2 regions of the Paenalcaligenes sp. Me52 genome follow, and region 2 is predicted to be linked to the other one. Evidence: predicted binding sites of a transcription regulator. Region 2 holds the regulator's gene; the other holds the start of a gene.
What was found. The regulator HrcA, encoded in region 2, represses chaperone genes, less so after heat shock. The targets are predictions, from matches to a motif close to TTAGCACTCNNNNNNNNNGAGTGCTAA.
Positions count from the first base shown of each region.

Region 1: the regulator HrcA is predicted to act here: its motif matches at 2,284-2,310, upstream of ACLO87_RS11340 (co-chaperone GroES).

Region 1 covers NZ_JBKQFO010000002.1:29,257-33,620, reverse strand. Annotated here, with positions in the region: gene groL (chaperonin GroEL) at 245-1,897, opposite strand; gene ACLO87_RS11340 (co-chaperone GroES) at 1,937-2,224, opposite strand; gene ACLO87_RS11335 (phosphate acetyltransferase) at 2,630-3,586, shown strand; gene ACLO87_RS11330 (acetate/propionate family kinase) at 3,588-4,364, shown strand, end outside.
Region 2 covers NZ_JBKQFO010000001.1:863,167-867,530, forward strand. Annotated here, with positions in the region: gene recN (DNA repair protein RecN) at 1-861, opposite strand, end outside; gene ACLO87_RS04050 (NAD kinase) at 871-1,770, opposite strand; gene hrcA (heat-inducible transcriptional repressor HrcA) at 1,906-2,919, shown strand; gene hemH (ferrochelatase) at 2,970-4,025, shown strand; gene grpE (nucleotide exchange factor GrpE) at 4,119-4,364, shown strand, end outside.

The sequences.
Region 1 (4,364 bases), on a different contig from region 2:
TATCATGATCGTCACGGCTGTTTGTGAGAAAAATAGACTCGGCTTTCTCTATGTTTGTGCGGTGAGTTGAGGGATAGCGTCTGTGACTTGGTGGGGCGTGTGGGTGCAGATAACCGTTTGGTGATAATGGGCGTGGCAGGCAATAACAAAGTCGAGCACAACGAAAAAACCCTGCAGCCATGCTGCAGGGTTTTTAGAGGGGGTTCGCGCTTTGCTAAAGCAAGGCGCGAAGGAGGATGGGTGCTTAGAAGCCGCCCATGCCGCCCATACCACCCATACCGCCCATACCACCCATGTCAGGCATACCTTCAGCCTTGTCATCAGCGATTTCGGCAACGGCAACTTCAGTTGTCAGCAACAGGCTGGCTACGGAAGCAGCGTTTTGCAGAGCTGTACGTGTTACTTTGGTTGGATCCAGAACACCAGCAGCTACCAAGTCTGTGTACTCGCCTGTGGAAGCGTTGTAACCGTAGTTACCTTCGCCAGCAGCAACAGCGTTTACTACTACGCTTGGCTCGTCACCAGCGTTAGCAACGATAGTGCGCAGAGGAGCTTCGATAGCACGCAGTACCAGTTTGATACCAGCGTCTTGATCCAGGTTGTCGCCTGTCAGTGCTGCAACAGCTGCGCGTGCACGAATCAGAGCTACGCCACCGCCAGGAACAATACCTTCTTCTACAGCAGCGCGAGTGGCGTGCAGAGCATCTTCCACGCGAGCTTTTTTCTCTTTCATTTCAACTTCAGTTGCAGCACCAACGCGGATTACAGCAACACCGCCAGCCAGTTTGGCTACGCGCTCTTGCAGTTTTTCACGATCGTAGTCGGAAGTTGCTTCTTCGATCTGAACGCGGATTTGTTTTACGCGTGCTTCGATGGATGGGCTGTCGCCTGCGCCATCAATGATCGTTGTGTTTTCTTTAGCTACTTCGATGCGTTTGGCTTGACCCAGGTGCTCAAGAGTAGTTGTTTCCAGAGACATACCGGTTTCTTCGGAAATCACGGTACCGCCAGTCAGGATAGCGATGTCTTCCAGCATAGCTTTACGACGGTCGCCGAAGCCAGGAGCTTTAACAGCAACAGTTTTCAGGATACCGCGGATGTTGTTCACAACCAGAGTAGCCAGAGCTTCGCCTTCAACGTCTTCAGCAATAATCAGCAGAGGACGGCTGGATTTTGCAACTTGCTCCAGTACTGGCAACAGGTCACGGATGTTGCTGATTTTCTTGTCGAAGATCAGGATGAAAGGCTCATCCATTGCTGCAACTTGTTTGTCTGGGTTGGTGATGAAGTAAGGAGACAGGTAGCCGCGGTCGAACTGCATACCTTCTACTACGTCCAGTTCGTTTTCCAGGGATTTACCGTCTTCAACAGTAATCACACCCTCTTTACCCACTTTGTCCATTGCGTTAGCAATGATTTCACCGATGGATGTATCGCTGTTTGCAGAGATAGAACCAACTTGAGCGATTTCTTTGCTAGTTGCGCATGGGCGGGACAGTTTGCGCAGCTCTTCAACTGTTACAGCAACAGCTTTGTCGATACCGCGTTTCAGGTCCATTGGGTTGATGCCAGCGGCAACGTATTTCAGACCTTCTTCAACGATGGCTTGAGCCAATACAGTAGCGGTAGTAGTACCGTCACCTGCGTTGTCGGAAGTTTTGGAAGCAACTTCTTTTACCAGCTGAGCGCCGATGTTTTCGAATTTGTCTTTCAGTTCGATTTCTTTAGCAACGGAAACACCGTCTTTAGTAACGGTAGGAGCGCCGAAAGAGCGATCCAACACTACGTTACGGCCTTTAGGGCCCATCGTTGTTTTTACAGCGTTAGCCAGTGTGTTTACGCCGCGTACGATACGTGAACGGGCGTCATCACCAAAAAATACTTGTTTAGCAGCCATTGTATATTCTTCCTAGAATTTGATACGTGAGACGTAGGGTTACTCGATGATCGCGAGAACTTCTTCTTCGCGGATAACCAGCAGCTCTTCGCCGTCTACTTTGACAGCCTGGCCTGCGTATTTGCCGAACAAAATTTTATCGCCGACTTTCAGGTCCAGGGGCTGAACCTTGCCGTCATCTGTGCGTTTGCCGGGGCCTACTGCAACTACTTCACCTTGATCAGGTTTCTCAGCAGCGCTCTCAGGGATAACAATACCGGAGGCAGTGGTGCGCTCGTTGTCCAGACGCTTTACGATCACGCGATCGTTCAGAGGACGTAATGCCATGGTTGAACTCCTGTTCAAAAAAAGCAAATAAATTTGATAAAAATGGTTCGGGAGGTGTGTTAGCACTCTACCCGAGTGAGTGCTAATAATTATAAGGGCGAAAATCTGTAATTCAAGAGCCTATATACCTAGGGGGTGTAAGTGTTTCTCCTAGGAGTTAGCGGTCTTGGATGTTTCACCTACGACGCATGACTACATGCGACTTAGGGATTTTTCACTCTACCTTTAACCACCCATTATTTATACATGGGGGTAGTAAGATTGCTTTCAAGTCGCTGTTACATCTTTAGTGTGCGTAACAGGTGGTAGTGCTTGCGCTGTCACAAGGCAGTCCAAGCCCAAGTATGATGTACTGATAGATATGTTTTTATGTGATTGCTGTTCTGTTTAGGGAGAGTGCAAAGCATGTCCGGGTCCAGTCTCTATGACCAATTTATAACGTTGGCGAAAAATCAGGAAAAACGTGTGTGCGCTGTGGCGCATCCCTGCGATGAAGTTTCTCTGACCGCCGCTTTGGAAGCGCGCGAGCAAGGTTTTTTTGATTTGGTGTTGGTGGGGCCGGAGTCACGCATCCAAGCGGTAGCCAGCGCACATCAGCTAGATATCTCTGACGTGCGCATCGTCAATGCAGCACATAGCCACGAGTCGGCTGAAATAGCCGTACGTGAAGTCATGGCAGGACGTGCCGATTTGCTCATGAAAGGCAGCTTGCATACTGATGAGTTGATGCACGCAGTATTGGCTACTGATGGCAAAGGTTTACGTACCGAACGTAGACTGAGTCATGTGTTCTTAATGGATGTGCCGCGCTATTCCGATTTGCTATTCATTACTGATGCGGCAATCAATATTCATCCTGATCTCACTACTAAAGCGGATATTGTTCAAAACGCCATTGATCTGCACCACGGTTTAGGACTGGGGCAGCCGCGTGTGGCGTTGCTGTCGGCTGTAGAACAGGTGACAGCCAAAATTCCTAGCACTTTAGAAGCCGCTGCACTGTGCAAAATGGCCGATAGAGGGCAAATTACGGGCGGATTGGTAGATGGTCCGTTAGCGTTGGATAACGCGATTAGCGTGGCAGCGGCTGAAATCAAAGGCATACATTCTCCAGTCGCTGGCAGGGCACAAATTCTGGTTGTACCTGATCTAGAGGCCGGTAACATGCTGGCGAAAAATCTAAGCTTCATGTCGGGCGCTAAAGCTGCTGGCATTGTGTTGGGCGGGCGCGTGCCTATTATCTTGACCAGTAGGGCAGATAGTGGCGAAACACGTTTGGCATCTTGCGCGGTGGCGTCAGTTTATGCTGCCTACCAGCAGGCACAACGTGCTGCTGCATTGTTGGCTCAGCAGGAGTCATAACATGAGTATTGATACTTTATTGGTGGTGAACGCGGGTAGTTCCAGTCTGAAGTTTCACGTGTATGCCTTAGACCAAGAGCAAGTTGAAGGGCTACGTTTTTGGTTTGGTGGCCAAGTATCGGGAATTGGTACGTCACGGGCGGTGTTGAAGGTGAAGGACTCTGATGGCAAAGAGCTGATCAACCAAAAGCTTAGTGAAGAAGAAGCCAGTAACTTACGCCAAGCACAGGATTTGTTGGCGACATGGTTAGCCACACAATTAGATAAAGCGCCTGTGGCGGTAGGTCACCGTATCGTACACGGCGGCGTCAAAATGACAGGCAGCCGAGTCATTGATAATGACGTGCTGTGGTACTTAGATAGCTTGGCACCACTGGCGCCTTTGCACCAGCACAATAACTTGGCTCCTGTGTCGGTGATTAAAGAGCGCTGGCCAGAGATGCTGCAAGTGGCGTGTGTGGATACGGCCTTTCACTGCTGCCAAAGCACCATGGTGAACCACTACGCCTTGCCCGAAAAATATTACGAGCAAGGTGTGCGTCGTTATGGGTTTCACGGGTTGTCATACCAATATATTAGTGAATACTTGGCGGCCAACATTCCACGGTTGCATCAGGGGCGAGTGCTGGTTGCACACTTAGGTTCAGGTGCATCAGCCACGATGGTGGTAGATGGGTTAAGTCGTGAAAGTACGATGGGGTTTACGGCGTTAGATGGCTTGCCTATGGCAACGCGTCCTGGGCGTTTAGATGCGGGTGTGGTGTTGTGGTGGATGCAG
Region 2 (4,364 bases):
GCTGACATAGCTGTTCAAATCTGAAATGGCTTCAGAACTCGCAATACGTGCGGATTCTAAGGTGTCCAGAATAGGCTGCAATGCGGCAGGGTCATGGTGCAGCAACTTGGTGATTTCTTGAGTGGCTGAGAACAAGGCACGTTGTGCGGCTTGGTCTTCACCATCCAGTAGATTTAAGGCACGCGTTGCACCATCTAGAAGCGATTGAGCGTGTGCTAAACGCTGATGCTCTACACCGGTTTGTTCCCACTCACCTGGCTGTAATGCTAAGGTTTGCAGCTCATCATATTGCCATTGCAGTTTTTCGCGTTCGGCTTGCAGGCCAGCAGATTGTTCTTGAGCTTGGCGCAAGCGTTGCTGCAATGATTGCCAAGTATTCCATGCTGTAGCGACTTGCTTGGAAAGTTCTAGGTGCCCGCCTTGGGAATCTAATAAAGCATATTGATTCGCACTTTTGAGCAGACTTTGATGAGCATGTTGGCCATGAATGTCGACTAGGTGCTCACCCACTTCACGCAGTTGTCCCAACGTGGCAGCAGTACCGTTGATGTAGGCGCGGCTGCGTCCTTGGGCGTCGATGACACGGCGTAGCAGTAAATCTTCGCCGTCTTCCAAATCGTTATTTTTCAGCCATTCCCGAATGTCGTCATCCAGATCAAAGTGCGCACTGAGATCGGTTTTCTCACATCCTTCGCGTATGACGCGAGTGTCACCGCGCGCACCAAGCAGCAGCGATAACGCATCTATAAGTATGGATTTCCCGGCACCTGTTTCACCAGAAAAAACGGTGAAGCCGCCTTCGAAATCGATGAGGGCTTCATCCACAATGACAAAATCACGTATATGCAGGGATCGCAGCATAAGCAGGGATTATTCGTTGGCGTCGTTGGGTTGTGGGATACGGTTCCAGTCCAATTTCTGACGCAAAGTAGAAAAGAAACTGTAGCCGGTGGGGTGAATAAAACAAACTGTTTTCTGAGCGCGGCGAATCTCTACACAGTCGCCAGGTTGGCAGTCAGACCACGCTTGCATGTCAAAGTGAACGCTGGCACCCGATTCGACTCTGCCCAATGCGGTAATCGTTAAACTCAATGTGCTGCTGTCAGGCACTACTACAGGGCGATTAGACAGTGTTTGTGGCGCTACAGGTACCAGCAAGAAGGCATTGAGTGTGGGGTACAGAATAGGGCCATTGGCGGCCAGTGCGTAGGCAGTGGAACCGGTTGGTGTGGCTACGACAATACCGTCAGCACGTTGGCGGTGCATAAACACACCATCCAGCTCTACACGCAGCTCAATCATGCCACCACGACCAGCACGGTTAATTACGATATCATTGAGCGCGATGCCAGAAACCAATGTTTCACCATCGCGTATGATGCGGCCTTCCAGCAGGCTGCGGTGTTCAGTTTCGTACTGACCGTTGATGACACTGGTGAGCGCTTCGTGAGCGTGTGGCAAGGGTATGTCGGTGATGAAACCTAGTCGCCCGTGGTTAATCCCAATCAAGGGGACGCCACTGTGTGCCAATTGACGTGCGGCACCCAGCATCGTGCCGTCACCGCCCACGATGATAGCGAGATCAGCTTGTTGGCCAATTTCGTCAAAACTGACACAGGGGATATCCTGTATACCGGTGTAGCGCGCTGTGTCGCTTTCTATAATGACCGAGCAACCCGCTTGCTTCAGCGTGTGGGCAACGGCTCGCAGCGGGGCATCAAGTCCCGAGTCATGATAGCGACCCACGAGGGCGACCGTTTTGAAATGCATGAGGTAAATTGCCTTATGATGGAATAGGAATAGGATAATCTGAATTACTGGATTATAGAATTGTGTAAGGGTTTAGGGCATTGATGCTGCAGTTTGATCCTGATGTGAGTGTATGAAATAAGCATGGCAAAATATCTGGACGATAGATCAAGTGCATTATTGACGCTATTAATTGAGCGTTACATAGCTGACGGTCAGCCGGTTGGGTCACGTACCCTATCTAGGCTTTTTGACTTGTCACCAGCCACCATACGCAACGTGATGGCTGATCTGGAAGACTTAGGGCTCATTCATAGTCCGCATACATCGGCGGGGCGTATACCAACGCCTCAAGGGTACCGTATGTTTGTGGATAGGCTCTTGGCAGTACCGCAGTTCGAGGTGCCTCACATCGAGCCCTTACAACTACGTTTACCTATGGAAGAGCCGGCGCGTGCGGTGTCATCAGCCGCAGCGTTGTTGTCTAATTTGTCGCAGTTTGCTGGTGTGGTGATGGTGCCGCGTCGTGCTCAAACTTTCAAACATATTGAGTTCATTCGTCTTTCGGGAAAACGGGTGCTACTAATCATGGTATCGCCCGACGGTGATGTGCAAAACCGTATTTTGTTCATGTCACGAGAGTATCGCGAAGAAGAGCTTACCGAAGCTAGCAATTTCTTTAATCAGCACTTTTCAGGCAAATCGTTTTCTGTAGTGCGTGAGTCGCTAGCAGACGAGCTGTCCAGCTTGCAAGTAGACATTTCCAAGTTGATGCAGGCAGCGGTAGCAGCTAGTACGGCTGAGTCCGACATTGAAGAGGATGTGGTGATTTTCGGCGAAAGTAAGCTCTTGGACGTGAGCGAAATGACGGACGACTTAAGCCGTTTACGCCGCCTGTTCCAGCTGTTTGAAAAGAAAACTGAATTGCTGCATTTATTGGATGCATCCAGTCATGCGCATGGCGTACAAATTTATATTGGTGGTGACTCCACGTTGTTGCCTTTAGACGACGTTTCCATGGTGACAGCGCCTTATGGTGTGGATGGCGAGGTGGTAGGCACCTTGGGGGTGATTGGTCCCTCACGTATGGCTTACGACAAGGTGATTCCTATCGTGGACATCACCGCCAAGTTATTGTCCAATGCCTTGAGCTGTAACCAGAACAATTGACCAGAATGGCGCTGCACTAGAGGGTTCAGTGCGGCGCATAGGGCGTACATATGCTGTTAACTACCTATTTGCCTGAACCATCGGATCCATCTTTGTTGGATGCCCACATTGCCAGTCGTCCAGCTACGCCAGTAGGCATAGTTGTGATGAATCTGGGTACTCCGGATCAACCCGATGCCGGATCCATACGACGTTACCTCAAAGAGTTTTTGTCGGATCCGCGTGTGATTGAGATTCCAAAGCCCGTGTGGCAATTGATTTTACGTGGGGCAATCTTGCCATTCAGACCACGTAAGTTGGTGGAAAAATACCAAATGATCTGGATGCCTGAAGGGGCTCCGCTGTTGGTGTATAGCCAGCGCCAAGCAGATGGGTTGCAGCAACGTCTGGACCCAACTGGCCAACACGTCAAAGTAGAACTGGCGATGCGTTATGGCAACCCGTCCGTAGAAAGAGCTGTAGATAAACTGCGTGCACAGGGTTGTGAGCGCATCTTGGTGGTGCCGTTGTATCCACAGTATGCGGCAAGTACCACAGCCACGGCGGTAGATGCTGTAACGCGTTATGCCGCGAAAATGCGTAATCAGCCTGAGCTACGTTTTATACGTAGTTATTGTGATCATCCTGCGTACATAAAGCCGTTAGCAAAATCCATTACTACCTACTGGGAAGCGCAGGGCAAACCAGAGCGTTTGCTGCTGAGCTTTCATGGTTTGCCACGTCGTTGTGCAGAAAAGGGCGATCCGTACCACCGCGAGTGCATGTTGACCACGGCAGCATTACGCCGTGAGTTGGAAACCACTGGAGTGCCAGTGCAGGCTGCCTTCCAAAGTCGTTTTGGGGCCGAACGTTGGTTAGAACCCTACACCGAACCGCTGTTGCGTCAGTGGGCTAAGGAAGGGGTGAAAAACGTGCATGTGGTGTGCCCTGGGTTTTTAGCGGATTGTTTGGAAACACTGGAAGAAATCAAACTCATGTGCCGTGATGCGTTCCTAGAAGAGGGCGGGCAAGATTTCGCCTATATTCCTTGCTTGAACGATGATGCAGAGTGGGTAGATGGTTTAGCGCAATTGGTTCGCGAACACGCTGCAGGCTGGCTCGCATAAGCTAAATGTAAAAATAACCATGGATCTCTTGAATATGGGGTGTGTGATCCCCATATGAAAAACAGTGATGTTTTTTTGCCGTGGAGATCCATTATGTCTGCATCAACAGACCAGAACGAAAACCAGATTCCTGAAGACAACCAACCTGAAAACGAGTCCATTGATGTGGCAGCAGAATCGCTTGTCGAGTCTGGACTGGATCAGCAGTTGGAAGAAGCTCAGGCTAAAGTAGCTCAGTACTACGACCAGTTGCTGCGCGCTAAAGCCGAAATGGAAAACATTCGCCGTCGTGCGGATGAAGAAGTATCTAAAGCCCGTAAGTTTGGTACAGAGTCTTTT